DNA from 4 places in the Pseudomonas sichuanensis genome. Region 4 is predicted to be linked to each of the others. Evidence: predicted binding sites of a transcription regulator. Region 4 holds the regulator's gene; each other region holds the start of a gene.
What was found. Region 4 encodes FliA, which starts transcription of late flagellar genes. Its sites were predicted from a motif close to CTAAAGTTTNNNNNNNNNNNGCCGNTAA; they were not measured.
Positions count from the first base shown of each region.

Region 1: motA (flagellar motor stator protein MotA) is a predicted target of FliA. The motif match lies at 5,030-5,057, and genes of this name have one in related genera.
Region 2: LOY51_RS19490 (flagellin N-terminal helical domain-containing protein) is a predicted target of FliA. The motif match lies at 3,349-3,376, and genes of this name have one in related genera.
Region 3: LOY51_RS23450 (methyl-accepting chemotaxis protein) is a predicted target of FliA. The motif match lies at 3,925-3,952, and genes of this name have one in related genera.

Region 1 is NZ_CP087185.1:5,406,451-5,414,233, forward strand. Features, by position in the region: gene queG (tRNA epoxyqueuosine(34) reductase QueG) at 1-198, shown strand, start outside; gene LOY51_RS24345 (trimeric intracellular cation channel family protein) at 382-993, opposite strand; gene orn (oligoribonuclease) at 1,128-1,670, opposite strand; gene rsgA (small ribosomal subunit biogenesis GTPase RsgA) at 1,779-2,810, shown strand; gene motB (flagellar motor protein MotB) at 3,091-4,110, opposite strand; gene motA (flagellar motor stator protein MotA) at 4,114-4,965, opposite strand; gene LOY51_RS24370 (HDOD domain-containing protein) at 5,096-6,631, shown strand; gene LOY51_RS24375 (rhodanese-like domain-containing protein) at 6,676-7,485, shown strand; gene asd (archaetidylserine decarboxylase) at 7,495-7,783, shown strand, end outside.
Region 2 is NZ_CP087185.1:4,312,088-4,319,870, reverse strand. Features, by position in the region: gene flgK (flagellar hook-associated protein FlgK) at 1-439, shown strand, start outside; gene LOY51_RS19500 (flagellar hook-associated protein 3) at 452-2,014, shown strand; gene LOY51_RS19495 (ketoacyl-ACP synthase III) at 2,284-3,213, shown strand; gene LOY51_RS19490 (flagellin N-terminal helical domain-containing protein) at 3,457-4,869, shown strand; gene LOY51_RS19485 (flagellar protein FlaG) at 4,945-5,298, shown strand; gene fliD (flagellar filament capping protein FliD) at 5,382-6,767, shown strand; gene fliS (flagellar export chaperone FliS) at 6,896-7,297, shown strand; gene LOY51_RS19470 (flagellar protein FliT) at 7,317-7,613, shown strand; gene fleQ (transcriptional regulator FleQ) at 7,780-7,783, shown strand, end outside.
Region 3 is NZ_CP087185.1:5,200,120-5,207,902, forward strand. Features, by position in the region: gene LOY51_RS23425 (LysR family transcriptional regulator) at 1-776, shown strand, start outside; gene LOY51_RS23430 (cupin domain-containing protein) at 897-1,316, shown strand; gene pcaG (protocatechuate 3,4-dioxygenase subunit alpha) at 1,371-1,976, opposite strand; gene pcaH (protocatechuate 3,4-dioxygenase subunit beta) at 1,988-2,707, opposite strand; gene ypfJ (KPN_02809 family neutral zinc metallopeptidase) at 2,910-3,800, shown strand; gene LOY51_RS23450 (methyl-accepting chemotaxis protein) at 4,175-5,959, shown strand; gene ggt (gamma-glutamyltransferase) at 6,039-7,706, opposite strand.
Region 4 is NZ_CP087185.1:1,817,322-1,825,104, forward strand. Features, by position in the region: gene flhA (flagellar biosynthesis protein FlhA) at 1-1,389, shown strand, start outside; gene flhF (flagellar biosynthesis GTPase FlhF) at 1,401-2,711, shown strand; gene fleN (flagellar synthesis regulator FleN) at 2,826-3,659, shown strand; gene fliA (RNA polymerase sigma factor FliA) at 3,656-4,396, shown strand; gene LOY51_RS08460 (chemotaxis response regulator CheY) at 4,500-4,874, shown strand; gene LOY51_RS08465 (protein phosphatase CheZ) at 4,893-5,681, shown strand; gene LOY51_RS08470 (chemotaxis protein CheA) at 5,694-7,783, shown strand, end outside.

The DNA of each region.
Region 1 (7,783 bases), 2.4 Mb from region 4:
CGCTTTCTCGGCAGCACCGAAGGCTCGCCGTTGCGGCGTGCGGGGTATGAGCGGTTTTCGCGCAACCTGGCGGTGGGGCTGGGCAACGCGCCCACCACGATCCCGGTTGTAGAGGCGCTGAAAGCGCGGCGCAATGACCCGTCGGCGTTAGTGCGCGAGCACGTGGAATGGGCGCTGGGGCGGCACGGCGTCCTGTAGGCAATCATTCAGCCTTTCGGCGTGCGCAATCGCACAACGTGAAAGCGTCGGTACGTGGGAGCGGCGGTGCGCCGATGCGACTTGCCCCGCGATCTCGGCGAAGCCGGTGCATCCAATCGCGGGGCAAGCCCGCTCCCACGAGCAGCCGAACAGCTCCTGCATCCCGCAGGAGCCGCGCACTATTCACTGCTGGTCGTTGTAGTGGAACTTGGGCATTTCCCAGTGGAAACGGATCGCCAGCAAGCGCACCAGGAACCCGCCAAACAGGGTCAGCAGCATCGCCTGCTCCGCCGGCACCTTGAAGTACACGCAGCCCAGGTAGAACCACGCCGCCGCGAACGACACGCTGGCGTACAGCTCGCGCCGGAACACCAACGGGATGTCGTTGCAGAAGATATCCCGCAGGATGCCGCCGAACACCCCGGTGATCACCCCGCTGATCGAGGCGACCAGGAAGCCCTGCCCCATCTCCAGTGCGGTCATGCAGCCGATCAGGGTGAACGCCACCAGCCCCAGGGCATCGAGCACCAGGAACAATGAGCGCAGATGGCGCATCAACGGCGCGATGAAGATGGTCACCAGCGCGGCAAAACTGGTCAGCACCAGGTATTCCGGGTGTTTTACCCAGGTCAGCGGGTAGTGCCCGAGCAGCACGTCACGCACCGAACCGCCACCCAGGGCGGTAACGCAGGCAATCAGCACCACACCGAACCAGTCCATGCCGCGACGGCCGGCAGACAGGGCGCCAGTCATGGCTTCGGCGGTAATGGCGATGAGGTAGAGCATCAACAACATGGTGCAGTTCCAAAAACAGTGGAAAGCTACAAGCCCCAAGCTGCAAGCAATGCGCGGCGTCTGGGCTGTCGGGCCCGGGCGAATACGGCATTGCCTGGCTTGGGGCTTGAGGCTTGAGGCTTGAGGCTTGAGGCTTAGATTTTGATGAAATGCTCGCGGTAGTGACGCAGTTCGGCGATCGACTCGCGAATGTCGTCCAGGGCCAGGTGGGTGCTGCCCTTCTTGAAGCTGTCACGTACGTTCGGCGCCCAGCGCGCGGCCAGCTCCTTGAGCGTGGAGACGTCGAGGTTGCGGTAGTGGAAGTAGTTTTCCAGCCCGCGCATGTGCCGGTACAGGAAACGGCGATCCTGGCAGATGCTGTTGCCGCAGATCGGCGACTTGCCCTTGGGCACCCACTGTTCCAGGAAAGCGATGGTCTGCGCCTCGGCCTCGGCCATGCTGATCTTGCTCTCGCGCACACGCTGGGTCAGGCCCGAGCCGCCGTGGGTGCGGGTGTTCCACTCGTCCATGCGTGCCAGCACTTCATCGCTGTGATGAATGGCGATTACCGGGCCTTCGGCCAGGGTGTTCAGCTCGCTGTCGGTGACGATGGTGGCCATCTCGATGATGACGTCGCTGTCCGGGTCCAGGCCGGTCATTTCCAGGTCGATCCAGATCAGGTTCTGTGGGTTCTGCATGAAAGTGCTCCTCGAATAGGCCGTCATATTAGCCCAGCAAGGCGGTGCGTGGGCGGGCCATGCTAAACTGCCGCGGTTTTCTCACTGCCCCGCCGATACGGAACCTTCATGGCCAAACGCCAGCTCAACCGCCGCCAGAACTGGCGCATCGAAAAGATCCAGGGTGAACGCGCCGCCCGCGCCGCCAAACGCGAGCAGCATGCACTGCAAGAGCTCGAAGGTGGCGACCTGGGGCCGGAGCAGTTGGGCCTGGTGATCGCCCACTTCGGTGTGCAGGTCGAGGTCGAGGCCCAGGACGGCGACGACGCCGGCCAGGTATTCCGCTGCCACCTGCGGGCCAACCTGCCGGCGCTGGTCACCGGCGATCGCGTGGTATGGCGCGCCGGCAACCAGGGCATCGGCGTGATCGTCGCCCAGATGCCGCGCAGCACCGAGCTGTGCCGGCCGAACAATCATGGCCAGCTCAAACCGGTGGCGGCCAACGTAGACCTGATCGTCATCGTCTTCGCACCCGCGCCGGAACCGCACCCCAACCTGATCGATCGCTACCTGGTGGCCGCCGAGCATGCCGGTATCCGCCCACTGCTGCTGCTCAACAAGGCCGACCTGATCAACGACGAAAACGCCCCTACGCTCAACGCCATGCTCGAGGTGTATCGCGGGCTCGGCTACCCGTTGCTGGAAGTATCGGCCCACCAGGGCGATGGTATGCAGCGCCTGCAACAGACGCTGGATGGCCATATCAGTGTGTTCGTCGGCCAGTCGGGGGTGGGCAAGTCGTCGCTGGTCAACAGCCTGCTGCCTGACGCCGGCACCCGCGTAGGCGACCTGTCCGAATGGTCGGGCCAGGGCACCCACACCACCACCACCGCGCGGCTCTATCACTTCCCTAACGGCGGCGATCTGATCGACTCCCCGGGTATCCGTGAGTTCGGCCTGGGCCATGTCAGCCGTGACGATGTGGAAGATGGCTTCATCGAGTTCCGCGAGCTGATCGGCCATTGCCGCTTCCGCGACTGCAAGCACGACCGCGAACCGGGCTGTGCATTGCTCAAGGCACTGGACGAGGGCAGCGTGACGCAGCAGCGGATGAACAGCTACCGCTCGATCATCGCCAGCCTGCCGCAAGACAGCTACTGAGGCTGCGGCAGAGCGGCGGGTTCACAAGCCCTGTGGGAGCGGGTTCACCCGCGAAGCAGGCGACGCGATGCATGGCACCGGCTTCGCCGGTGTTCGCGGGTAAACCCGCTCCCACATGGATCGCGCTAACTTGAAGCAGCATCGTACCTGTGGGAGCTGGCTTGCCAGCGATGAGGCCAGCACTGACAACATAAGACAGTTGCTCCCACAGGCCTTTCACAAAGCAGAACGCCCATGACTGCATAGACAATCACGGGCGTTTTGCCTGGCAGCAACCGGCTTACTGGTTCTTCTGCTCGTCCATCTTCAACACACCATCCTCGAAGATGTTCAGCTTTTGCCGCAACTCGCGAGGCTGCATCGGGTCCTGCGGCGCCGGAGCGGCGGCGCCTGGCGCACCCTGGGCCGGCGGCGTCGCTTGCGGCTGGGCCTCAGGCGCACCCTGCTCACCCTGCTCACCCTCGATGGTGCGCTGGGCCTTCTTGGTCAGGACGATGATGTCGATACGGCGGTTGACCGGGTTGAACGGATTCTTGCGGTCGAACAGCGACGACGACGCATACCCCACCACACGCGCCACCTGCTCATCCGGGTAACCACCCGCGACCAGCGCACGACGCGCAGCGTTGGCACGGTTGGCCGACAGCTCCCAGTTGCCGTAGTCGCCAGTGCCGGAATACGGCTTGGCATCGGTGTGGCCACTGATGCTGATCTTGTTCGGCACTGCCTTGATGGTGTCGGCCATGGCCAGCAGGATGTCTTCGAAGTACGGCTGCAACCGCGCACTGCCAATGTCGAACATCGGCCGGTTCTCGGCGTCCATGATCTGGATGCGCAGGCCGTCCTGGGTGATCTCGAACAGGATCTGGTCCTTGAACTTCTGCAGTTGCGGGTTTTCCTCGACCTTGTTCTGCAGCTCCTGCAGCAGCAGCTCCAGGCGCTCGCGCTCGACCTGCTCGGCCATGGTCTCGACCTTGTCCTTGTCCAGCTGGATGCTGGTATCAGGCGTCGGCTCGGACTTGGTCTCGGGGTTGATGGTCTTCTCGGGTGCCAGCTGTGGCGAGCCACCCAGGTCGATGATGTACGGCGTGCCGCTTTCGGAGAAGCCGATCGGGTCCTTGAAGTAGCCGGCAATGGCGATCTTCTGCTCGGGCGTGGCGGTGGAAAGCAGCCACAGCACGAGGAAGAACGCCATCATCGCCGTGGCGAAGTCGGCGAAGGCGATCTTCCAGGCGCCGCCATGGTGGCCTCCACCGAAGCGCTTTACGCGCTTGATGATGATGGGCTGATTGTTTTCCATGGCTTAGCGACCGCGGACCGCTTGTTCCAGCTCGGCGAAGCTTGGACGGTGCTTGGGGTACAGCACCTTGCGCCCGAACTCGACAGCCAGCGAAGGCGGCATGCCCGAGGCGGAAGCGACCAGCGAAGCCTTGATCGACTCGTACAGGTTGAGCTCTTCCTTGGCATCGTGCTCCAGGCACTTGGCCAGCGGGCCGAAGAAGCCGTAGGCGGCCAGAATACCGAAGAAGGTACCGACCAGCGCCGCACCTACGTGCAGACCGATCGACGCCTGGTCGCCGTCGCCCAGCGACGCCATGGTCACCACGATACCCAGTACCGCTGCGACGATACCGAAGCCGGGCATGCCGTCAGCGATGCCGTTCACCGCGTGGGACGGGTGCTCCAGCTCTTCCTTCATGCTCAGCAGCTCCATGTCGAACAGGCCTTCGAGCTCGTGGGGAGCCATGTTGCCGGTGGACATGATGCGCAGGTAGTCGCAGATATAGGCGGTCATGCGTTCATCGCCCAGTACGGCGGGGTACTTGGCGAAGATCGGGCTGGCGGCGGCGTCTTCGATGTCACCTTCGATGGCCATCATGCCTTCGCGGCGACTCTTGTTGAGGATCTCGTATACCAGGCCCAGCACTTCCAGGTAGAAAGTATGGGTGAATCGGCTGCCGAACATCTTCAGCGACTTCTTGACCACATGCATGGTCATGTAGCCAGGGTTGGCCTGAAGAAACGCACCGAACGCGGCGCCGCCGATGATCAGCACTTCGAACGGCTGAATCAGCGCCGCGATCTTGCCGTGGGAAAGCACGTAGCCGCCGAGCACGCTCGCGAATACGACGATGATGCCGATAATTTTAGCCATAGGTTCAAAGCACTTGCTGTCGTGGTCAGGGTCGGGGACGGGAGCTTTAAAACTCTTCTTCTACTTATCGGCACAACTGCGCCAGACTATAGCCACTCATCGCGAAAAGCCAGTTCGGACTGATGTCAAAATGCCAATTGAAACCAAGGTGCCAAGTAAGGTTCCCGCGACGCTAGAGGCCTGGATAAAGCTGCTCGATGGGGTGCGCCTGCCGGTGCCCAAAGAGAGCCACGACCAGGTGGTCAAGGCCATCGCCGACAGCCGTCGCTCGCTGCGCGAGATCGCCGAACTGCTGCAGGACAGCCCCGCCCTGGTGCTGTGCGTGATGCGCGAGGCCAACCATCCGGCCAGCCCCAGCCAGGCCGACCCCGCCGAAAGCCTGGAAGTTGCCCTGAATCGCCTGGGCCTTGAACGTACCAGCCAGCTGCTGGCACGCCTGCCCACCCTGCCCGGCGACGACATCCCGCCGGTGCTGCGCCAGTTCCTGCTGATCAGCCAGCATGCCGCGCAACAAGCCAACGGCCTGTTCGCCAGCCGCCTGGCGCGGCTGTGGCAGGACATCCACTGGGGCAGCCTGCTGTTCCTCTCGCCGCTGTGGCCGCTGGCCCTGGCCTACCCGAAACTGCTGGACACCTGGGAGCTGCGGGTTATCCACAAGGGCGAGGACGCAGCCACGGTCGAGCATGAACTGTTCGGCGTGCGCATCATGTCGTTGTGCCAGGCCGTGGCCGAGCACTGGCGCCTGCCTGGCTGGGTCACCCAGGGCTATCGCCTGCTGATCGACGAACGCGAGCAACTGGCCCAGGTACTGGCCATCGCCCGCGAACCCGAGCCCCTGGCACAACAGCAGCGCCTGGACGAGGAGCCGGCCCTGCGCCGCTGGTTCAACCAGCCGCCCAACACCGTCTTGCTCGCCAATGGCCTGGCGCTGGCGGCCCAGGTCGGTTGGGACAATCCGCACCTGCTGCGCTGGCAACTGCTGACCGCGCTGTACCTGCAGACTTCGCTGGAAGATGTGCAGCAGCAGGTCCACCAACAGGCCGCCGCCAGCGCCCGCCACCATGCGCGCCACGCCTTGTTCCACCCGGCCGAAGCGCTGATCTGGCCCTGGCACCAGCGCCGCCCGCACCCGGACATGCTCACCCCGCCGCCGCCCAGCGCCGAAACGCTGGCGCACTGGCGCACGCTGTGCCAGGAACTGCTGGCCCAGCCAAGCCCGTTCTCCAACACCGTGCACCTGGCCACGCAAGCGCGCGAGGCGCTGCTGGCGTGCGGCATGCAGCGCATCATGCTGCTGAGCCTGGACAAGGCCAGCGACTACCTGCGCGTGCAGCAGACCGCCGGCCTGCCCAAGGAGGCAGACGCCATGGCGCTGGCGATCGGGCAGAACAAACTGCTGCAAAAGCTGATGAGCAAAGCCGGGCAACTGCGCCTGACGCCGGAAAACCACGCCCAGTTCGCCGCACTGCTGCCGGCCCCGCTGCGGGCGTTCTTCCGTAGCGAGCACCTGTTGCTGCGCTCACTGGCCGTCGGCGAGCAGGTGCTGATGCTGGCGGTGGTCGACCAGGGCGGCAAGCCGCTGGCCGATGTCAGCGTGCAAGCCTTCGGCAAGACCGCGCAATGCATCGAGCGCGCCCTGGCCGTGTTTGCCAACCGCAACGCCTGAGCCTTGCGCTACAATCGCTGCTCTTTCCACCCTGGAGACCGTGGATGACTGACTTTTCCGGCTTGCCCCTGGTGATCGAAGCCGAGGACCTGCTACCGCGCCTGGCTTCGCCACAGCTGATCCTGGTCGACCTGAGCAGTGCCAATCGCTACGTCAGCGGGCACATCCCAGGGGCCCGCTTCGTCGAGGGCAAGCGCACCCAGCTGGGCCAACCACCAGCACCCGGCCTGCTGCCGGCACTGGGCGACCTGGAGAAACTGTTCAGCGAGCTCGGCCACCGCGACGATGCCGTCTATGTGGTCTACGACGATGAAGGGGGCGGCTGGGCCGGGCGCTTCATCTGGCTGCTCGACGTGATCGGCCACCCGCACTACCACTACCTCAACGGCGGCATCCAGGCCTGGCCGGCGGACAAACTGTCCACCGAGGCGCCGGCGCCCGCCAGCAACCCGGTACGCCTGCAGTTGCACAGCGAACCGACCGCCACCCGCGAATACCTGCAAAGCCGCCTGGGCGCCGACGACCTGGTGGTCTGGGACGCCCGCGGCCCGCAGGAGTTCAGCGGCGAAAAAGTCCTGGCCGCCAAGGGCGGGCACATCCCCGGCGCGATCAACTTCGAGTGGACCGCCGGCATGGACCTTAACGACCACCTGCGCATCCGCAAGGACATCGCGCAAGTGCTCGAACAACTGGGCATCACCCCAGACAAGGAAGTGATCACCCACTGCCAGACCCACCGCCGCTCCGGTTTCACCTACCTGGTGGCCAAGGCCCTCGGTTACCCACGCATCAAGGCTTACGCCGGCTCGTGGAGCGAATGGGGCAACCACCCCGACACGCCCGTAGAAGTTTAAGGACGCTCAATGAAATCCCGTTTGTTCATCATCAGCCAGCACCTGCTGCCGCACCACTTGCTGTCGCGCCTGGCCGGCTGCGTCGCCGAATGCCGCGCGCGCTGGTTCAAGAATGCCTTCACCGCCTGGTTCGCCAAGCGCTACCAGGTCAACATGTCCGAAGCGCTGGTCGAAGACTTGACTGCCTACGAGCACTTCAATGCCTTCTTCACCCGTGCCCTCAAGCCCGGCGCCCGCCCGCTGGACGAGACCCCCGGCGCCATCCTCTGCCCGGCCGACGGCGCGGTCAGCCAGCTCG
Region 2 (7,783 bases), 2.5 Mb from region 4:
GGCGCCCATTCTCGACGGTAGCGGCAACCCGCGTTCGTTCAGCCTGGAAACCTCGGTCGGCGGCAGCCCGGCGGAGGATGACTCGTTCAGCATGGGCTTCAACGTCAACGGCAAGTCCGACAACCGCAATGCCCAATCGCTGCTCGACCTGCAGACCAAGTCCACCGTCGGTGTCAATTCCGGTGGCGGCAGCAGCTTCACCTCGGCCTATGCCTCGATGGTGGAGCGGGTCGGTGCCAAGGCCAACCAGGCAGAAATCGATACCACGGCAACCAAGGCTGTGTACGACTCGGCCAAGGAGGCGCGCAACGGGGTTTCCGGTGTCAACCTGGACGATGAGGCGGCCAGCCTGATCAAGTTCCAGCACTACTACACCGCGTCTTCGCAAATCATCAAGGCGGCGCAGGAAACCTTCGCCACCCTGATCAACGCATTGTAAGGAGTAGCCATCGTGCGTATTTCCACCGCTCAGTTCTATGAGTCGAGCGCTACCAGCTACACCAGCAACTTTGCCAACCTGATGAAGGTCAAGCAGCAGATCGATACCGGCGTGCGCATCCAGTCTGCTGGTGACGACCCTGTCGGCGCCGCGCGCCTGCTGCTGCTGCAGCAGCAACAGGCCCTGCTCAAGCAGTACGACGGCAACATGACTACGGTGAACAACTCGCTGCTGCAAGAAGAAAGCGTGCTGGCCACCATCAACGACGCCATGCAGCGCGCCAGCGACCTGGCCATTCGTGCAGGCGGCGCCGGGATCAGTGCGGCCGACCGCACCTCCATCAGCAGTGAGCTCAAGGAGATCGAGGCTAACATCTTCGGCCTGCTCAACTCGCGCGATGCCAACGGCGACTACATGTTCGGTGGCACCAAGACCTCGTCGCCGCCCTATGTGCGCAATGCCGACGGCAGCTACAGCTACCAGGGTGACCAGACCCAGCTGAGCCTGCAGGTGTCCGACACCCTGAAACTGGCGACCAACGACACCGGCTTCAGCATCTTCGATTCGGCCAAGAACAAGAGCCGTACCGAGTCCGCCCTGGTGGCGCCGCCGGTCGATGATGGCCGCGTCGCGGTCTCGCCGGGCCTGCTGACCTCGAGCAGCGCGTACAACAGCAACTTCAACGCCGGCCAGCCGTACAAGGTCACCTTCACCAGTGCTACCCAGTACACCGTGACCGATGCCCTGGGTAACGACATCACCGCCGAAACGCCGACCAATGGCACTTTCGACAGCAAGGCCGAGGGGGGTAATCGCATCGCGTTCCGGGGTGTCGAGTTCGAGATCACCCTTTCGCTGCAGGAAGGTGATGACCCCAATACTGTTGTTGCCGGCCATGAATTCTCGTTGCAGGCGCGTCCCGACACCCTGACCACCGTCCGTGGCGCCGGTAACCCTTCTAGCGCGCAGATCACCAGCGGTGCGGTGACCGACCCGACGGCCTACCGCAGCACGTTCCCCGACAGCGGTGCGGTCATCAAGTTTACCGGCGCCAACACTTACGAGCTCTACGCGCAGCCCCTGACCGCCTACAGCAAGGTAGTGGCCAGCGGCACCTTCACCGCGCCGGCGCTGACAGTGGCGGGCGTTACCTACCAGGTGTCCGGCACGCCGCAGGCGGGTGACCAGTTTGCGGTCAATGCCAACACCCACCAGAACCAGAGCGTGCTGGAGACCATCAGCCAGCTGCGTACCGCGCTGGATGCGCCGGGCACTGGTGATGCGGCGAATACCGCGCTGAAGAACTCCATCGCTTCGGCGGTCGCCAACCTGGCCAGTGCTCGCGAGCAGGTCGATATCACCCGCGGCTCCATCGGTGCGCGTGGTAACTCGCTCGATATCCAGCGCCAGGAAAACACCAGCCTGACCACCGCCAACAAGGCCACCCAGGCCGCCATCGGCAACACCGACATGGCCGATGCGTCGATCATGCTGGCGCTGCATCAAGCCATGCTGCAGGCTTCGCAGCTGAGCTTCACGCAGATCTCCAAGCTGAGCCTGTTCAATCAGATGTAACTGAGCGGGTAGTCAAAAGCCCCGGCCAGCCCCGTGCTGCCGGGGCTTTTTTGTGCCTGGCGCACGGCGCTGAGCGGCAGTTGGCAATAAATGAGTGTGACCAATGAGTCAAATCGCGCATCTTCCCTGTATTCTATGCGGCAGCTGCTGCAGCAATTTGTTACCGGTTCGCCAGTGACCTGCCCGATGTCGGTATGTCACGGACCCGGTAGTGGGCGCCCTCAATTCACCGAGTGGCGGTCTTTGCCTGTTTTCATTGGGAAGCCAGAATGATTGGCATCAAAAGCATCGCGAGTTACGTGCCCACCGCTGGCCTGGACAACTACGTCCAGGGTGCGAAGTTCGGCAAGGACGAAGAGTTCATGTTCGGCAAGATCGGCGCGTCGTTCCTGCCGCGCAAGGCCGAAGAGCAAGAAACCTCCGACCTGTGCGTCGAGGCCGCCCGTGCCTTGTTCGCCAGCAACCCCGAGCTCGACCCGCAGTCGATCGATGTGTTGATCGTGGTCACCCAGAACGGTGACGAAGAAGGGCTGCCGCACACCGCGGCCATCGTCCAGCACAAGCTGGGCCTGTCCACCCGGGTGGCGGCGTTCGACGTCTCGCTGGGCTGCTCCGGCTACGTCTATGGCCTGTATGCGATCAAGGGCTTCATGCAGGCGGCGGGGCTGAAGAACGGCCTGCTGATTACCGCCGACCCGTATTCGAAGATCGTCGACCCGGAAGACCGCAACACCACCATGCTGTTCGGCGATGCCGCCACCGCCACCTGGATGGGTGAGGACGCGGTATGGCAGCTGGGTGAGGCGCGTTTCGGTACTGACGGTTCCGGTGCCGAGCACCTGAAGGTCACTAACGGCAATTTCTTCATGAACGGCCGCCAGGTGTTCAACTTCGCCCTGATCAAGGTGCCGGCGCACCTGCATGAGCTGCTCGATGCCAGCGGCCTGCAGTCGGCCGATATCGATGCCTTTTGCATCCATCAGGGCAGCGCGGCGATCGTCGATGCGGTGGCGCGACGCTTTGAAGAGCAACACCCGGAGAAGTTCGTCAAGGACATGCTCGAAACCGGCAATACAGTGTCCTCCAGCGTGCCGCTGCTGCTGCAGAAGCACATGCTCGACAGCAGTTGGAAGCGCGTGGCCATCAGTGGCTTCGGCGTGGGCCTGTCGTGGGGCTCGGCGATTCTCTATCGCGGCTGATCCGGCACGGTCAAAAAAAGCGCCTGGCGTGTTCCGCCAGGCGTTTTTTTTTGCCTTCGAATACGTGTTGAAAAGCCATAAGCCCCTGATTTCGTGGGGGTGGCAGCGTGATGGCATTTTTTTTTTGCAAATGCCCTCAAGCAACCCCCGCAAACGACGATAAACATTACGAAGGTTCTCTAGGCCATACCCGGCGGATGCCAGGGCCGGAAGCCGCAGTACCCATCCAACGAGGATTTCGTCATGGCTTTAACTGTAAACACCAACATTGCTTCGGTTACTACTCAGGTTAACCTGAACAAGGCCAGCACCGCCCAGACCACTTCGATGCAGCGCCTGTCTTCCGGCCTGCGCATCAACAGCGCCAAAGACGACGCTGCCGGCCTGCAGATCGCCAACCGTCTGACCAGCCAGATCAACGGCCTGGGCCAGGCAGTGAAGAACGCCAACGACGGTATCTCGATCGCCCAGACCGCCGAAGGCGCGATGCAGGCTTCGACCGACATCCTGCAAAAAATGCGTACCCTGGCTCTGTCCTCGGCTACTGGCTCCCTGAGCGCCGACGACCGTAAGTCGAACAACGACGAATACCAGGCTCTGACTTCCGAGCTGAACCGTATCTCCGCTACCACCACCTTCGGTGGCCAGAAGCTGCTGGACGGCTCGTACGGCACCAAGGCCATCCAGGTCGGCGCCAACGCCAACGAAACCATCAACCTGAGCCTGGAAAACGTTGCTGCCAGCAACATCGGTTCGCAGCAGGTCAAGTCCACCGCCATCGCCCCGAGCGCGAGCGGCCTGGCTGCTGGCAGCCTCTCCGTTACCGGCAACGGCCAAACCGCCACTGTCGCCTACGCTGCTGGTGCCTCCGCCAAGCAGATCGCCAGCGACCTGAACGGCTCGATCGGTGGTCTGACCGCATCCGCCAGCACCGAACTGCAACTGGACGTAACCGGCGCTACTCCGGCCAACTTCAAGCTGTCTGTCGGTTCCAGCGGCACTGTTGACTTCGTGGGCGTGACTGACAAGGCCGGCCTGGCCGACCAGCTGAAATCCAACGCTGCCAAGCTGGGTATCAGTGTCAACTACGACGAAGTCAAGAAAACCCTGAGCATCAAGTCGGACACCGGTGAGAACATCAGCTTCTCGGGTGCTGACGCCAACGCCCAGGCCAACATCTCGATCGCTGCCAAAGACGGCTCCGGCAACTTCGCTACTCCTGCTGCTCTGGGTGCTGCTGCCATCGTCGTCACCGGTCAGGTCTCGCTGGACTCGGCCAAAGGCTTCTCGCTGGGCGGCGCTACTGCTCTGTTCGGTGCTGCAACCGTTACCTCGGCCAAGACCACCATCTCGCAAACCGACGTCACCGACGCCACCAAGGCTCAGAACGCCCTGGCCGTTATCGACAAGGCCATCGGTTCGATCGACAGCGTCCGTTCGGGCCTGGGTGCTACCCAGAACCGTCTGACCACCACCGTCGACAACCTGCAGAACATCCAGAAGAACTCCACCGCTGCCCGCTCCACCGTGCAGGACGTGGACTTCGCTTCGGAAACTGCAGAGCTGACCAAGCAGCAGACCCTGCAGCAGGCTTCGACTGCGATCCTGTCGCAGGCTAACCAGCTGCCATCCTCGGTCCTGAAACTGCTCCAGTAATTCAGGCGCCTGAGTAAGAGGTGGAAGGGCGCGTTTACGTGCCCTTTCACCTTTTTGACATGAGGAGTTCGAAGCATGGACATGAGTGTCAAGTTGAACCAGATGTACCCTTCGATGCCGCCCCAGGCAGCAGCGACGGCCAAGGACCCGGTGGTGGCGCCTGTCAAGGTGCAGGAGGCTGCGCCTTCTGAAGACAAGCCGCACACCCGCGAGGACCTGGAGAAAGCGGTGGGCGATATCCGCGATTTCGTCCAGTCGAGCCAGCGCAAGCTGGACTTCTCCATCGATGATTCAACCGGCCAGGTAGTGGTCAAGGTCATCGCCACCGAATCCGGTGACGTGATCCGCCAGCTCCCGTCGGAAACCGCGCTGAAGCTGGCACAAAGCCTCAGCGAAGCTGGCAGCCTGCTGTTCGACGGCAAGGCATAGGCTGGCATGATTTTTGTTGCTGTCGGTCATTTGATGGATTTATCCGCCAAGGATCCGGCAGCTACTGAACAAGGAGAGCAATGATGGCAGGTACAACAGTCAGCGGTATCGGATCGGGCATCGATACCCAGGCGATTGTGAAGTCTCTGGTGGACGCGCAAAAGGCGCCGAAGCAGACACAGATCAATACCCAGACACTGAAGGCAACCACCACGTTGTCCTCTATCGGCAAGATCCAGGCAGCGCTGGATGCCTTCCGTGGCGCCCTGACCAGCATGACCACCGGCAACAGCTTCGGTGGCCTGAGCTTGAAGTCCTCGGATGAAAAGGTTGCGACCATCACCGCAGGGGCGGGCGCGGCCAACGGCTCCTTCAACCTGGTGGTGACCCAGCTGGCGTCGGCTTCCAAGGTCTCCACCAAGGTGTACGCCGGTGGCGCGACCAGCGTGGTCAACGCCACGACCGGTACCACCAAGTTGACCATCACCCAGAACGGCAAGGCTCACGACGTGAGCATTCCCCCGGGGGCCACGCTGCAAGACGTGCGTGAGAACATCAACAGCCAGTACGGCACGGCGGGCTTCAGTGCCAACATCCTGACCGATGCCTCGGGTTCGCGCCTGGTGATTACGTCCACCAAGATGGGCGAGGGCTCCGAGATCACCCTGGGCGGGAACTCGGGTGTCGACCTCGGGTATACCGAGGTGGATAAGCCCAAGAACGCCGAATATACGCTCGATGGCATTGCTATGAAGTCCAAGAGCAATGACATCACCGATGCGGTGAGTGGGCTGAACATCAAGCTGGTAGGCACGTCGCCGGAAGATACCAAAGGCAATATCACGCCAACCACGCTTTCCCTGACCACCAGTTCGATTGCATTGAAGTCGGGTCTCAAGGGCTTCATCGACACCTACAACGCATTGATCAAAGTGGTCAACGCGGAGACCAGGGTCACCAAGAATGCCGACGGCACCGTGACTGCGGCAGCCCTTACCGGTGATGCATCCATGCGTGCGCTGATGACCTCCATCCGCGAAGAGATGAATGCACTGTCCGGCAACGGCACCCTGAAGTCGCTTGCTGCGTTTGGCGTCACGACCGCCCAGGACGGCGGTGCGCTGAGCCTGGATGACAAGAAGTGGGATAAAGCCGCTGCCACCAACGCCGCTGACCTTACCAGCATCTTCAACGGCAAGGACGGCTTGATCGCGCGCCTGCAGAGCGTCACCGAGCCCTACGCCAAGGCCGCCACCGGCACCCTGGCCGAGCGCAGCAAGACCCTGACCGAAAGCCTGACCAAGCTCAAGTCCGAACAAGACACCTTGGACACGCGCATGGAGGCCTTGCAAAAGAGCCTGCAGGACAAGTACAACAACATGGACACCCTGGTCACCCAGTTGCGCCAGCAGCAGAACAACGTGCTGGGCACGCTCAACGCCCTGAACAACGCCAAGAGCGACAAGTAATCAGTGATTGATGCGAATGGCCGGGCCTGATGCCCGGCCTTTTTGCACCGGCCGGTAAAGTTTTGACCATCCGGCCCGATACAGGGACTATCGAACCTTAAGTTTTTTGCCCGTTACGAGGTCGCAAGATGAATCCCATGAGAGCCCTTCGTCAGTACCAGAAGGTCAATTCCCATGCCCAGATTTCCGAAGCCACACCCCATCGCCTGGTGCAGATGTTGATGGAAGGTGGGCTCGATCGCATGGCTCAGGCCAAGGGCGCACTGGCCCGTGGCGACATCGCCGAGAAGGGCCTGATGCTGGGCAAGGCGATCGACATCATTATCGGCCTGAGCGACGGCCTGGATGCGCAGAAGAGCCACGACCCGGCCTATATCGAGCAGCTTTCCAGCCTGTACGCCTACATGACCAATCGCTTGATGCAGGCCAATATCGACAACGATCCGGCGATCATCGACGAAGTTGCGCAACTGCTGATCACCGTCAAGAGTGGTTGGGATGCCATCGCCGACGCACAGCATGCCGGCTGAGCCGGTGGGGGAGAGCAAGGTGAATTGCGAGCTGCAACGATTCGACGAAACCCGTGAAGCGTTGCTCGCCGCCTTGGGCGCGCGGGACTGGGACGCGATCAGCAGGCTCGATGAGAGCTGCCGTGGCTGTATCGACGACATGCTCAAGGCGCCGGCACTGGACGAAGCGGTGGTCAAGGCGCGTCTTGAAGACTTGCTGCACGTCTATCGCGAACTGCTCGACGTTACAATGGGCGAGCGGCAGGCCATCGCCGATGAAATGACGCAGATCAATCAAGCAAAGAATGCGTCGAAGGTTTACCATTTGTTCAGTTAAGATGCACCGAACTGGGGAAAAGGCGCCATAAATTTGACTATGCAGGCCTTTTTGACTTAACTAGTGGCTGTTTTCGAAATTCAGACGTCCGAACACTGACCATTCAGTCGGGATGATGTCGCGCACGCCCGCCGGGCGCCGATATGACTAGGGAAGTTGCTATTGCATGT
Region 3 (7,783 bases), 2.6 Mb from region 4:
TCGGCACCCAGCTGCTCAATCGCACCACCCGTCGCTTGCAACTGACCGAGGCCGGTGCGCTGTTCCATCGCCACTGCGTGCAGATTCTCGAGCAGATGCAGGCCATGAACCTGGAACTGTCCGAACACCAGCAGCAGCCCACCGGCACCCTGCGCCTGGGCGTGGCGACCGCCTTCGGTGAACTGGAACTGGGGCACTGGCTGCCGGACTTCATCGAGCGCCACCAGCGGTTGCAGGTCGAGCTGCACTGCAGCGACCGCTTCATCGATCTGCTGGAAGAAGACATCGATGTCTGCCTGAGGGTCACCGACCACCTGCCCGACTCCAGCCTGGTAGCCCGCAAACTGGCGGTCAGCACCCGTGTGCTGGTAGCCGCGCCCAGCTACCTGGAGCGTCATGGCACGCCGACCACACCTGACGCCCTGCTGGCCCATCCGCTGCTCGGCTACAACCGCTTGCCACAGCCACAGCGCCTGCAACTCACCGGCTCCACGGGTGAGCACCATGAGGTACTGATGCCCCGGCGCCTGGGCGCCAACTCGCCGATGGCCCTGCGAGCCGCGGCGATTGGCGGGCTGGGCATCGCCAGCTTCGATCGTTTCATTGTCCACGATGCCTTGCGCGACGGGCGCCTGGTACCGCTGCTGGCGGACTGGTCCCAGCCTTCACGCACGCTGTACGCCGTGTATCCGCAGAGCCGCCACGTCGCCCCCAAGGTACGGGCGCTGCTCGAGTATGTGCAGGCCTACTATGCCAGGCCACGGTGGGAACCTTGATTTGTGCATATTCGACACAAGACCTGGCTATTTTTTGACGTATTTGTGCGCATTTTCAAAGGCTAGTCTTCGCCCACTGTCATCTGGCGAAGGAGCCTCCCCATGAAAGTACTGCACACGATGTTCGTCGGCCTCACGCTGGCCGCACTCACCACCACGGCAAGCGCCGCTGGCGAGCCACCGAGCTCGGTACCTGACAGTACTGCCTTGAGATGGCAGGACGTGTCCGGCACCCAAGGCGTCGTGAGCTATGCCAACGTCGAGGGCGATCTGTTCGGCAAAGGGCCGTATTCAGCGTACGTGAAGTTTCGCAAAGGCACGGACAATGGCCTGCACAGCCACAGCCAGACACTGCCGACCGTGGTACTGAGCGGTACCTTCTATGCAGTGATCGATGGCAAAAGGGTCGAGTATCCGGCGGGCGCCTACTACAAGCTGCCGGCCAACCTCGTGCATGAAAGCGGCTGCACCGCTGCCGCGGATTGCCTGTTGTTCCAGTACCAGGCCGATGCGTTCGACCTGAACCCGGTCAAGGGCTGAGACTTGTCGCAAGGCCGGCTCCTGCGGGAGCCGGCCTTTGCTGGTCTTGAAACCTCAGAAGTCGAAGAACACCGTCTCCCCGTCCCCCTGGATACGGATATCGAAGCGATACGCCGTCTTCCCCTCCACTTCGCAGCGCTTGGCAATCAGCGTCTCGCGCCGCTGCGGCTGCTCGATGAGGTTGAGCACCGGGCACTTCGCGTTCGCCTCGCCCTCGTCATCGAAATACAACCGCGTGTGCAGGTGGATATTGATGCCCCGGGCAAACAGGCTGATGTTGATGTGCGGCGCCATCGGCACGCCCGCGGCGTTGTTCACCACACCCGGCTTGACCGTGTGCAGGGTCCATTCACCGGCATCGAAAGTGGTGGCGGTGCGGCCGAAGCTGTTGAAGACGTTCTCCTGGTTGTAGTCGTCCTGATACAGGCCGTTAGCGTCGGCCTGCCAGATCTCCAGGAACGAATCGCGCACCAGGTGGCCATTGCCGTCGTACACCTGGCCGATCAGCAGGATGTGCTCACCCGGGGCATTGGCCTTGGCCAGGCGGTTCCAGATTTCCTGGTCGCGGGTCGGGTTGCCGGCCGCTTCCAGGGCCAGGCCTATGTGTACGTAGGGGCCGGCGGTCTGCGAGGGGGTTTCCGGCAGCAGTTCGATAGGCATGACGGTGCTCCTCAGCGGTTTTCGAAGTGGGTCTGGCGCTGGCCGCGCAGGACGATGTCGAAGCGATAGGCCAGGCAATCCATGGGGTTGGCGTGGCTCATGTCGAGCCTGGCGATCAGCCGCTCGACCGCATCCGGGTTGGCGATCGACTTGACGATCGGGCACATCGGGATCAGCGGGTCACCCTCGAAATACAGCTGGGTGATCAGCTTGGTAGCGATCGACGGGCCGCTGACGGAGAAGTGGATATGCGCCGGGCGCCAGTCGTTGGGGCCGTTGCGCCATGGGTACGGGCCAGGCTTGATGGTGCGGAAGCTGTAGTAGCCGTCGCGGTCGGTCAGGCAACGACCGACGCCACCGAAATTCGGGTCCAGCGGCGCCAGGTAGCGGTCGTTCTTGTGCCGGTAACGGCCACCCGCGTTGGCCTGCCACATTTCCACCAGGGTGTTGGGCACCGGTTTGCCGTACTGGTCGACCACGCGGCCGGCGACGATGATCCGCTCGCCGATCGGCAGCCCACCGTTGTTGAAGTTCAGCAGCAGGTCGTGGTCATGCTCGCCGAAGCGCAGGTGGGAAAAGTCCGGGCCGGTGCTTTCGCTGATCGACTGCGGGATGCTCACCAACGCCTGGCGCGGCGAGCGGGCGACCGAGGTCTTGTAGTCGGGGGTGAAGGCCTTGGGGTGCCAGTTGCGATCACGGATCACGAAACGGCTGGTGTCCTGGGCAGGCATGCCGGTTACCTCTTTTGGAATTATGAAGTCGCCTGGGCGTGGCAGGCGGACTTGCAGTTTCCGGCAGGTACGACGGGATGAATATTGAATTCAGCGGTCATAGGCATAACCATTTGGTTATGCTCTTGCGCTTACCTCTACGGCCAGCGCGGCGCTGAACTAATCTTTTGACTTCATGTTTCAAAAAACTGGAGAGCAGCACATGGAATGGCGAAAAGGCCGACGCAGCGACAACGTGGTCGATGCCCGCGGCGAAGGTGGCGGTGGCGGCGGCATGCGTTTCGGCGGCGGCAAGGGCCTGGGGCTCGGTGCCATCCTGTTGATCGTCGGCATCGGCTGGCTCACCGGGCAGGACCCGCTGCAGATCCTCGGCCAGCTGGCCGGGCAGATGGACCAGCAGCAACAGACTGCCCCAGCCAATGTCGGCAGCAAGGCACCGCCCGCCAACGACGAACAGGCGGCGTTCGTCGCCTCGATCCTCGGCGACACCGAAGACACCTGGAAAGCCTTGTTCGCCCAGGCTGGCAAACAGTACCGCGACCCGAAACTGGTGCTGTTCAGCGGCCAGGTCAACTCGGCCTGTGGTTTCGCCTCGGCGGCGGTCGGGCCTTTCTACTGCCCGGCCGACCAGCGCGTGTACCTGGACATGAGCTTCTTCCGCGAAATGGAAACCCGCTTCGCCGCCGCCGGCGACTTCGCCCAGGCCTATGTGATCGCCCACGAAATCGGCCATCACGTGCAGACCCTGCTCGGGGTCTCGGCCAAGGTCGACGCCGCTCGCCGCAGCGGCCAGCGCCTGGAAGGCGACAATGGCTTGCTGGTGCGCCAGGAGCTGCAGGCCGACTGCCTGGCCGGCGTCTGGGCCTACCAAGCGCAAAAGCGCCTGAACTGGCTGGAACCGGGGGACGTGGAGGAAGCCCTGAACGCCGCCAATGCCATCGGCGACGACCGCTTGCAGCAACAGGGCCAGGGGCGTGTGGTACCCGACTCGTTCACCCACGGCACCTCGCAACAGCGGGTGCGGTGGTTCAAGGCCGGGTTCGGCAGTGGCGATGTGAACCAGTGCGATACCTTCTCCAGCCGTAGCCTTTGATCATCGCGGGGCAAGCCCGCTCCCACGCTTTGGGGCGGTCCACCGCGTGGGAGCGGGCTTGCCCCGCGATGATTTCGAATAAACGCAAACGTTTTCAGGCAGTTACAAATCTGCTGAAAAAGCGTTTCAGCTTGCCCCTGCCCTGCCGATAACCCCTGCACGAATCAGCGGGGCTCCCACAACAATAACGCCCAGCGATTGAGATCAAGTGAGCGAAATCATTTTCTGGGAGAGCGTGCATGAACAGCTGGTTCGCCAACATCAGCGTCAACCTCAAACTCGGCCTGGGCTTCGGCCTGGTGCTGGTACTGACCGGCCTGCTGGCCCTGACCGGCTGGAACAGCCTGGGCAGCCTGATCGACCGCAGCAATTGGATGGGCGACATCGGCCAGCTCAACAAGGACCTGACCGACCTGCGCATCGCCCGCCTGCAATACATGATCGCCAACGGCGACGACACAGCGGCGGCCAACACCCAGGCCAAGCTGGACGCATTCAGCAAGCAGCAGGAATACCTGGTCAGCACCTTCAAGAGCCCCGAGAACGTCAAGCTGCTGCGTGAGCTGGGCCAGACCATCAGCGAGTACAAAGTCTCGCTTAACAAAATGCGCACAGGCTACAAGGCCTCGCTGGCCGCCCGTGAAGTGATGACCGCCTCGGCCATCAAGGCTGACGAAGCCATGGACACCCTGAGCCAGGATGTCATGGCGCGCGCCGAGAGCGACAGCGTGCGCCTGGCCCAGTACCAGCTGATCAGCAAGGCGCGCCAGCAACTGCTGCAGGTACGCATCGACGTGCGTGGCTACATCGCCGACAACAGCGCGGCCAACGAGCAAGCCGCCCTGCGCCAGCTGGATGCCGCGCTGGCCGAAGCCGACAACCTCAAGGGCCAGCTGCCCAACGAAGCCACGCGCCTTCGCCAGTTCGAGCAATCGGTGCAGAGCTACCGTGACGCCGTGCGCCAGTTCCGCGACGCCGTGGCCAGCATCGCCACCGCCCGCGCCGAAATGACCGTGCAGGGCGCCGACATCGTCAAGCGCAGCGACGCGCTGTACCAGATCCAGCTTGAGCGCCGCGACATCGAAAGCGCCCAGGCCCGTAGCCTGCAGATCACCGCCACGCTGCTGGCATTGCTGGTCGGCGTGCTGGCGGCAGTGATCATCACCCGTCAGATCACCCGCCCGCTGCGTGAAACCCTGCAGGCCGTGGAGCAGATCGCCGGCGGCGACCTCACCCAGAACCTGCGCGTGACCCGCCGCGACGAGCTCGGCGTGCTGCAACAGGGCATCGGCCGCATGGGCACCACCTTGCGCGAACTGATCACCGGTATCCGCGACGGCGTCACCCAGATCGCCAGCGCAGCCGAAGAGCTGTCGGCGGTGACCGAGCAGACCAGCGCCGGTGCCAACAGCCAGAAGGTCGAGACCGACCAGGTGGCCACCGCCATGCACGAAATGGCCGCCACCGTGCAGGAAGTGGCGCGCAATGCCGAACAAGCGGCCTTTGCCGCGACCAATGCCGACGGTGAAGCCCGCGGCGGCGACAAAGTGGTGGGTGAGGCGATCAGCCAGATCGAACGCCTGGCTCAGGAAGTCAAACGCTCCACCGACGCCATGACCCTGCTGCAGCAGGAAAGCCAGAAGATCGGCAGCGTGATGGATGTGATCAAGTCGGTGGCCGAGCAGACCAACCTGCTGGCCCTCAACGCCGCCATCGAAGCTGCCCGTGCCGGTGAAGCCGGGCGTGGCTTTGCGGTGGTCGCCGACGAAGTGCGCGGCCTGGCCCAGCGCACCCAGCAGTCGACCGAGGAGATCGAAGGCCTGATCGCCAGCCTGCAGCACGGTACCCAGGAGGTCGCCGAAGCGATGAACGGCAGCCGTAGCCTGACCGACAGCAGTGTGGAACTGGCGCGCAAGGCCGGTAGTTCGCTAGAGAACATCACCAGTACGGTGTCGAATATCCAGTCGATGAACCAGCAGATCGCCGCCGCCGCCGAGCAGCAGAGCGCCGTGGCCGAAGAGATCAGCCGCAGCATCCTGAATGTGCGTGATGTGTCGGAGCAGACCGCTGCGGCCAGTGATGAAACCGCGGCCTCCAGCGTGGAGCTGGCGCGCCTGGGTGGTCACCTGCAGACACTGGTCAGCCAGTTCCGCGTCTGACCCACAAAAGCATCGCGGGGCAAGCCCGCTCCCACAGGTCGTGGGAGCGGGCTTGCCCCGCGATCATTTCACCCCTGCCCTATTTGACGATCATCCCCACGCCCCGCCCACGCGGATCTGACGCGGTCTCCAGCTTCTCCCCGGTAACCCGGATCGCCTGGATGTCGCCCATCTCCCAGCCCTGATCCTCCAGCACATAACCCATCTTCTTCAGGTCATCGGCCACCTTGCCGGTGAGCGGCGCATAGCTGTCGAAATAGATGGTGTCCTTGGGCAGCAACTGGTGATGCACCCGCTGCGCCGCCACCGATTTCTCCAGCGGCATGTTGTAGTCATACAGGTTGTTCATCACCTGGAAGATCGAGGTGAAGATCCGCGAACCGCCCGGCGTGCCCACCACCAGCACCACCTTGCCGTCACGGGTCACCAGGGTCGGGCTCATGGACGAGAGCATGCGCTTGCCCGGGGCGATGGCGTTGGCGTCACCGCCCACCACGCCGAAGGCGTTGGCCGCACCGGGCTTGGCGCTGAAGTCATCCATCTCGTCGTTGAGCAGGAAGCCTGCGCCCTTCACCACCACGCCGCTGCCGTAGTCGAGGTTGAGGGTGTAGGTGTTGCTCACCGCGTTGCCCTGCTTGTCGACGATGGAGAAGTGCGTGGTCTGGTGCGGCTCCAGGCCCGGCTTGACCTTGTCGGTCTCGGAGATCGCGTTCGGGTTGACCTGCTCCGCGCGCTTGGCCAGGTAGTCCTTGGCGACCAGCTTGTCCACCGGCACCTGGGTAAAGGCGGGGTCACCCAGGTAGTCGGCGCGGTCGGCGAACACGCGCTTCTCGATTTCGGCCAGCAGGTGGATGTACTTGGCCGAGTTGTGCTCGACGCCCTTGAAGTCGGCCGCACGGTCTTCCTTGATGCCCAGCAGCTGGGCCAGGGCGACGCCGCCAGAGCTCGGCGGCGGCGCGGTGTAGACCACGTTGCCGCGCCAGTCGATGGCCATCGGGTTGCGCCACAGCGCCTTGTAGTCCTTGAGGTCTTCCTTGGTGATCAGGCCCTTGTCGGCCTGCATCTGCGCCACCAGCAGGTCGGCGGTCTTGCCCTGGTAGAACTCGCTGACGCCCTTGTCGGCGATGCGCTCCAGGGTCTGCGCCAGCTCCGGCTGCTTGAACAGCTCACCCACCTTCATGCTGCCGAAGTAATCATTGAAATTGGTGGCGGTCTTGAACAGGCCCTGGGCGTCGTCGCGGTACTGGTACTGCTTCTGGGCAATCTTGAAGCCGTTCTTGGCATAGCCGATGGCGGGGGTGAGCAGCTCGCTCCACTTGAGCTTGCCGAACTTCTGATGCGCCTCCCACAGGCCCATCACCGTGCCCGGCACGCCGGCTGCACGCACGCCGACCAGGCTGAGGTTCTCGATCACCTCGCCCTTGTCATCCAGGTACATGGTCTTGGTGGCGGCCTTGGGGGCCACTTCGCGGTAGTCGAGGAAGTACGGTTTGCCGTCGACGAACAGGGTCATGAAACCACCGCCGCCGATGTTGCCGGCCTCGGGGTAGGTGACGGCGAGGGTGAAGGCCGTGGCGACGGCGGCGTCCACCGCGTTGCCGCCCTTCTTGAGGATATCGGCGGCCACCTGTGCGCCATATTGATCAGGCGCGGCTACCGCGCCGCCTTCCAGCGTCACGGCAAAAGCAGAGGAACAGCTCAGGATCGCGGCCCCGAGGGCCAATGGCTGGAACATGACAAGACGCATGGGCACTTCCTTGGTGTTGTTTTTGTTGATCAGTCATTAAGGCCGAAGCGCTCCGACTAAGCAAACACCGTAGGAAA
Region 4 (7,783 bases):
GGTGACGGTTTGGTGGCGCAATTGCCATCACTGCTGCTGTCCACCGCTGCCGCGATCATGGTGACCCGTGCTTCGGGCTCCGAGGACATGGGCAAGCTGATCAATCGGCAGATGTTCGATTCGCCCAAGGCCCTGGCGGTTTCCGGCGCGCTGATGATCGTCATGGGCCTGGTGCCGGGCATGCCGCACATGGCTTTCCTCAGCCTGGGCGGGGTGGCCGCCGGCGCTGCCTACCTGGTGTGGAAGAAGCAGCAGAAGGCCAAGGCCCTGGCCTTGGAAGAGATTCAGCGCCAGCAGGACCTGCTGCCATCGCCGCAGCGTGCCATGGACACCAAGGAACTGGGCTGGGATGACGTCACCCCCATCGACATGATCGGCCTGGAGGTGGGTTATCGCCTGATTCCGCTGGTGGATCGCAACCAGGGCGGCCAATTGCTGGCGCGGATCAAGGGTGTGCGCAAGAAGCTGTCCCAGGACCTGGGCTTCCTCATGCCCACCGTGCACATTCGCGACAACCTCGACCTGCAGCCCAGTGCCTATCGCCTGACGCTGATGGGCGTGATCCTGGCAGAGGCCGAGATCTACCCGGACCGTGAGCTGGCAATCAACCCCGGCCAGGTATTCGGCACGCTCAACGGCATCGCCTCGCGCGACCCGGCGTTCGGCCTGGAGGCGGTGTGGATCGATGTGGGTCAGCGCGCCCAGGCGCAGTCGCTGGGTTACACAGTGGTGGATGCCAGTACCGTGGTCGCCACCCACCTCAACCAGATCCTGCAGAAGCACTGCCATGAGCTGATCGGCCATGAAGAAGTCCAGCAGTTGCTGCAGGTGCTGGCCAAGGCGTCGCCGAAACTGGCGGAAGAGCTGGTGCCGGGTGTCATTTCCTTGTCGGGTTTGCTCAAGGTTCTGCAGGCGTTGCTTTCCGAGCAGGTGCCGGTACGCGACATTCGCAGCATTGCCGAAGCCATCGCCAACAATGCGGTGAAGAGTCAAGATACCGCCGCGCTGGTGGCGGTGGTGCGGGTCGGGTTATCCCGCGCTATCGTTCAAAGCATTGTCGGCGTTGAGTCCGAGCTGCCTGTGATCACCCTTGAGCCAAGGTTGGAACAGATCTTGCTCAATAGTTTGCAAAGGGCCGGGCAAGGTCAGGAAGACGGTGTTCTTCTTGAACCGAGCATGGCCGAAAAGCTTCAGCGCTCGTTGATCGAGGCGGCCCAGCGTCAGGAAATGCAGGGCCAGCCGGCCATCCTTCTGGTGGCGGGCCCGATCCGCGCCATGCTGTCGCGTTTCGGTCGCCTGGCTGTACCGAATTTGCATGTTTTGGCGTATCAGGAAATACCTGACAACAAGCAAGTCACCATTGTTGCCACCGTGGGCCCCAACGGCTGAGGTAGTGGGTTATGCAAGTTAAGCGTTTTTTCGCCGCCGATATGCGTCAGGCCATGAAGCTGGTTCGTGATGAGCTTGGCTCCGATGCCGCCATCATCGGCAACCGGCGCATCGCTGGCGGTGTCGAGTTGACGGCCGCGCTGGACTACAAGCTGTCCGCCCTGGCCCCACGGGTGCCCAATGCCGAGCTCGAGGACGAGTTGCGCAAGACCCAGTCGCGCATTGTCACCGCCCAGGCTGAAATCAGCGGGCGCAACGAAATCGGCGAGGGCAACCGGCAGTTGTTCGCCGGCCAGTCGCTGACCGCTTCCGAACCGCTGGTCGAGCCGCATGTCGACGTGCCTGCGGCGCCTGCCGCACCGGCTGCCGCGCCGGTCGACCCGCGCCTGTTCGACGCCATGCGCTCGGAGCTCACCGGCCTGCGCGAGCTGCTTGAAGTGCAGCTCGGTTCGCTGGCCTGGAGCCAGCTGCAAGGTAACAAGCCACAACAGGCCAACCTCTGGCGCCGCCTGCAGCGCTTGGGCTTGTCGGGCGGGCTGGCCCGCGAACTGCTTGAGCTGACCGCCGAAATCGAAGAGCCGCGCCACGCCTGGCGCATGGTCCTGGCGCACCTGGCGCGGATGATCGACGTGCCCGAGGTCGAGCCGATCGAAGAGGGCGGGGTGATCGCCATGGTCGGCCCGGCCGGCATGGGCAAGACCACTACCCTGGCGAAACTGGCCGCACGCTATGTGCTCAAGTACGGCGCGAGCAATATCGCCCTGGTGAGCATGGACAGCTTCCGCATCGGCGCCCAGGAACAGCTGAAAACCCTGGGGCGCATCCTCAATGTGCCGGTTACCTACGTCGACCCGGGCGAGTCCCTGGCCCAGGCGCTCGAACCGCTGCTGCGCAAGCGCGTGGTGCTGATCGATACCGCCGGCCTGCAGGCCAGCGACCCGGCGCTGCGCATGCAGCTGGAGACGCTGGCCGGGCGTGGCATCGCCTCGAAGAACTATCTGGTACTGGCCACCACCAGCCAGAAACAGGTGCTCACCGCCGCCTACCACAGCTACAAGCGCTGCGGCCTGGCCGGTTGCATCCTGACCAAGCTCGATGAAACTGCCTGCCTCGGTGAAGTGCTGAGCCTGGCCATCGGTCACGAATTGCCGATTGCCTACCTGACCGACGGGCCACGCATTCCGGATGACCTGCAATTGCCGCGTAAACACCAGTTGGTGAGCCGCGCGGTGAGCGTACAGATGCAGGACGAGCCCAGCGAAGAGGCCATGGCCGACATGTTCGCTGATCTCTACCACAACCCCGGCAAGCGGGCGGGGTGAAGGTGAACACTGTGCAAAGTACCTACATCATGGGGTTGCCCGGCCTGGCCGCGGCGCTGAGCATCAAGCCCCTCATGTGGCCTGGGTCCAAGCAAGACAAGGTAAACAACAGACATGGGTAGCATGCATCCCGTACAGGTGATCGCCGTCACCGGTGGCAAAGGTGGCGTCGGCAAGACCAACGTTTCAGTGAACCTGTCCCTGGCGCTGGCCGAACTCGGCCGCCGGGTCATGCTGCTCGACGCCGACCTGGGCCTGGCCAATGTCGACGTGCTGCTGGGCCTGACACCCAAGCGCACCCTGGCCGACGTCATCGAGGGCCGTTGCGAGCTGCGTGACGTGCTGCTGCAGGGGCCGGGCGGGGTACGCATCGTGCCGGCCGCCTCGGGCACCCAGAGCATGGTGCACCTGGCACCGGCCCAGCACGCCGGCCTGATCCAGGCGTTCAGCGAAATCGGCGACAACCTCGATGTGCTGGTGATCGACACCGCCGCCGGGATCGGCGAATCGGTGGTCAGCTTCGTGCGTGCGGCGCAAGAGGTGTTGCTGGTGGTCTGTGACGAGCCTACCTCGATCACCGATGCCTACGCCCTGATCAAGCTGCTCAACCGCGACTACGGCATGAACCGTTTCCGCGTGCTGGCCAACATGGCGCAGAGCCCGCAGGAAGGGCGCAACCTGTTCGCCAAATTGACCAAGGTCACGGATCGCTTCCTCGACGTCGCCCTACAATACGTCGGCGCCGTGCCTTACGACGAATGTGTGCGCAAGGCGGTGCAGAAGCAGCGGGCGGTCTATGAGGCCTTCCCACGGTCCAAGTGTGCGCTGGCCTTCAAGGCCATCGCGCAGAAGGTCGACAGCTGGCCGCTGCCAGCCAACCCACGCGGGCACCTGGAGTTTTTCGTCGAGCGTCTGGTGCAGCCCACCAGCGCGGGGCCAGTGCTATGAGTGCGAGCGGCTTCAAGATGTACAGCAAGGCGTCGAAGGACGCCCAGTACGAGCTGGTCGAGCGCTACGCGCCGCTGGTCAAGCGCATCGCCTACCACCTGCTGGCGCGCCTGCCGGCCAACGTGCAGGTCGAGGACCTGATCCAGGCCGGCATGATCGGCCTGCTGGAAGTCGCCAACAAGTACGACGCCAGCAAGGGCGCCAGCTTCGAGACTTACGCCGGCATCCGCATCCGCGGCGCCATGCTCGACGAGGTGCGCAAGGGAGATTGGGCACCACGTTCGGTGCACCGCAATACGCGCATGGTCAGTGACGCAATGCGCTCGGTTGAAGCAAGAACTGGTCGCGACGCTAAAGATCACGAGGTTGCTGCCGAACTCCAATTGAGTCTCGATGATTACTACGGGATTCTGAACGACACCTTGGGCAGCCGCCTGTTCAGTTTTGACGACCTGTTGCAGGACGGTGAACACGAAGGTTTGCACGAGGACGGGGCCAGCGGCCAGCTGGAGCCATCGCGTGACCTGGAAGACGAGCGCTTCCAGCGCGCCCTGGCCGAGGCGATCGCCAACCTGCCGGAGCGTGAGCGCCTGGTGCTCGCGCTGTACTACGACGAAGAGCTGAACCTCAAGGAAATCGGTGAGGTACTGGGGGTCAGCGAGTCACGTGTCAGCCAGTTGCATAGCCAGTGCGCGGCGCGTTTGCGCGGCCGCCTGGGGGAATGGCGGGCACGCTGAGCCCGGGTTCGATGCAGTCGTTTTTTGCTCTACCGAATTGATTGACTGCGCGCTCGGCGCCGAGCGCGTTTAAGACTGCTTGGAGGTCTACTTGAACAAAGACATGAAAATCCTCATCGTTGACGACTTTTCGACGATGCGGCGGATCATCAAGAACCTGTTGCGTGATCTGGGGTTCACCAATACCTCGGAAGCTGACGACGGCAACACCGCGTTGCCGATGCTGGAAAGCGGCCACTTCGATTTCCTGGTGACCGACTGGAACATGCCGGGCATGTCCGGTATCGAACTGCTGCGCAAAGTCCGCGCTGACGAGCGTCTGAAGCACCTGCCGGTGCTGATGGTGACCGCCGAAGCCAAGCGTGAGCAGATCATCGAAGCGGCCCAGGCCGGGGTAAACGGCTATGTGGTCAAGCCTTTCACCGCCCAGGTGCTCAAAGAAAAGATCGAGAAGATCTTCGAACGCGTCAACGGCTGAGTCACCTCAGGGGGCGCCATGGAGTCAACCAACAACTCGCTGGGTGAGTTCGAATCAACCCTGAAAAAACATGCCCAGGAACTGGTCGAGAGCCTCGAGCGCGGCCGTTTCGGCGATGCGGTGCAGCTGATTCATCAGCTCAACCAGACTCGCGACCGGGGCTTGTATCAGGAAGTCGGCAAACTCACCCGTGAACTGCACAGTGCGATCGTCAGTTTCCAGATCGATCCGGCGATGCCGCAGGCCGAGGAGGTCTCGCAGATCACCGATGCCACCGAGCGCCTTTCATACGTGGTGCGCCTCACCGAAGGCGCGGCCAACCGCACCATGGACCTGGTGGAGGAGAGCACGCCGGTGCTCAACACCCTGGCCAGCGAAGCCCAGGACCTGTCCGCCGATTGGCAGCGCTTCATGCGCCGCGAAGTGGCGGCGCCGGAATTCCGTGAGCTGGTCAAGCGTGTCGACAGTTTCCTGGCGCACAGTGCCGAAGGCAACCGCAAGGTCGCCGGGCACCTCAACGATATCTTGCTGGCTCAGGACTATCAGGACCTGACCGGCCAGGTGATCAAGCGGGTTACCGCGCTGGTCACCGAAGTAGAAAGCAATCTGCTCAAGCTCGTGCTGATGGCCAGCCAGGTCGACCGCTTCGCCGGTATCGAACATGACCACCAGCAGCTGCGCGCTGAAAAAGATGAAGAAAAACATCCGACTCGGGGTGAAGGTCCGCAGATTCATGCCGATAAGCGTGAAGACGTCGTGTCCGGTCAGGACGATGTCGATGATCTGCTGTCCAGCCTGGGTTTTTAAGGAGCACGTTTAATGAGCTTCGGCGCCGATGAAGAAATCCTTCAGGATTTCCTGGTAGAGGCCGGCGAAATCCTCGAGTTGTTGTCCGAGCAACTGGTCGAGCTGGAAAGCCGGCCCGATGATGCGGACCTGCTCAATGCGATTTTCCGCGGTTTCCACACTGTAAAAGGGGGCGCCGGCTTCCTTCAGCTCAACGAACTGGTGGAGTGCTGCCACATCGCCGAAAACGTGTTCGACATCCTGCGCAAAGGTGAGCGCCGGGTCGACGCGGAACTGATGGACGTGGTGCTTGAAGCGCTCGACACGGTCAACAGCATGTTCGGCCAGGTGCGTGAGCGTACCGATGTCACCCCGGCCACCCCGGAGCTGCTGGCGGCGCTGTCGCGCCTGGCCGAACCGGGTACCGCCCAGGCACCCGCCGCCGTGGTCGAGGCCGAGCCTGTGGTCGAGGCCAGCGCCGAGCCGGACATCACCGACACCGAGTTCGAGCAACTGCTCAATTCGCTCGACGCGGTCAAGGCCGAAGCCGAGCTGCATGAGCAGATGCAAGGCGAGGCGCCGGTCACCGGCGGTGACGAGATCACCGACGCCGAGTTCGAAAACCTGCTCGACCAGTTGCACGGCAAAGGCCAGTTTTCGACCGAAGTGGCGGCCAGCGAGCCGGCAACTGCCGCTCCCGCTGCAGCCAGCGACGAGATTACCGACGACGAGTTCGAGTCGTTGCTTGACCAGTTGCACGGCAAGGGCACCTTCGCCGTCGATGCACTGCAGGGCGCTGCCGCGCCGGCTGCAAGTGCCGCGCCTGCTGCTGGGGGCGATGACATCAGCGAGCATGAATTCGAAGCACTGCTGGACCAGTTGCATGGCAAGGGCAAGTTCTCCGCTGATGCGGCGGTTGCCGAAGCACCCGCTGCCGCCGTGGCGACCGCGCCCAAGGCAGAAGCAAAGCCTGTGGCCAAGCCTGCACCTGCGCCAGCTGCCGCACCGGCCCCGGCTGCTGCCGCCAAGCCGGCCGCTGCGGCTCCTGCCCGTGCCCCGGCACCGGCCGCCGAGAAGCATGGCGCCAGCGAAGCGGAAACCACGGTGCGGGTCGACACTGCGCGCCTGGACGAGATCATGAACATGGTCGGCGAACTGGTGCTGGTGCGTAATCGCCTGGTACGCCTGGGCCTGAACAGCGGCGACGAGGCCATGTCCAAGGCCGTGTCCAACCTCGACGTGGTCACCGCCGACCTGCAGACCGCGGTCATGAAGACCCGCATGCAGCCGATCAAGAAGGTCTTCGGTCGCTTCCCGCGCTTGGTTCGTGACCTGGCGCGCCAGCTCAAGAAAGAGATCAACCTGGAACTGGTCGGTGAAGAGACCGACCTCGACAAGAACCTGGTCGAGGCCCTGGCCGACCCGTTGGTGCACTTGGTGCGCAACGCCGTCGACCATGGTGTAGAGATGCCCGACGAGCGCGAAGCTTCGGGCAAGGCCCGTACCGGCCGCGTGGTGCTGTCGGCGGAACAGGAAGGCGACCACATCCTGTTGTCGATCTCCGACGACGGCAAGGGCATGGACCCAAGCGTGCTGCGTGCCAAGGCCGTCGAGAAGGGCCTGATGGACAAGGACGCCGCCGACCGCCTGAGCGAGTCGGACTGCTACAACCTGATCTTCGCCCCGGGCTTCTCGACCAAGACCGAGATCTCCGACGTGTCCGGCCGCGGTGTCGGCATGGACGTGGTGAAGACCAAGATTTCCCAGCTCAACGGTTCGATCAACATCTTCTCGGCCAAGGGCCAGGGCTCGAAGATCGTCATCAAGGTGCCGCTGACCTTGGCGATCATGCCGACCTTGATGGTGATGCTGGCCAACCAGGCGTTTGCCTTCCCGCTGGTCAACGTCAACGAGATCTTCCACCTCGACCTGTCGCGCACCAACGTGGTCGACGGCCAGGAGGTGGTGATCGTCCGCGACAAGGCGCTGCCGCTGTTCTACCTCAAGCGTTGGCTGGTCCAGGACCAGGCGCACGAGGAGCAGCACGAAGGCCACGTGGTGATTCTGTCGGTGGGCACCCAGCGCATCGGCTTCGTGGTCGACCAGTTGGTGGGGCAGGAAGA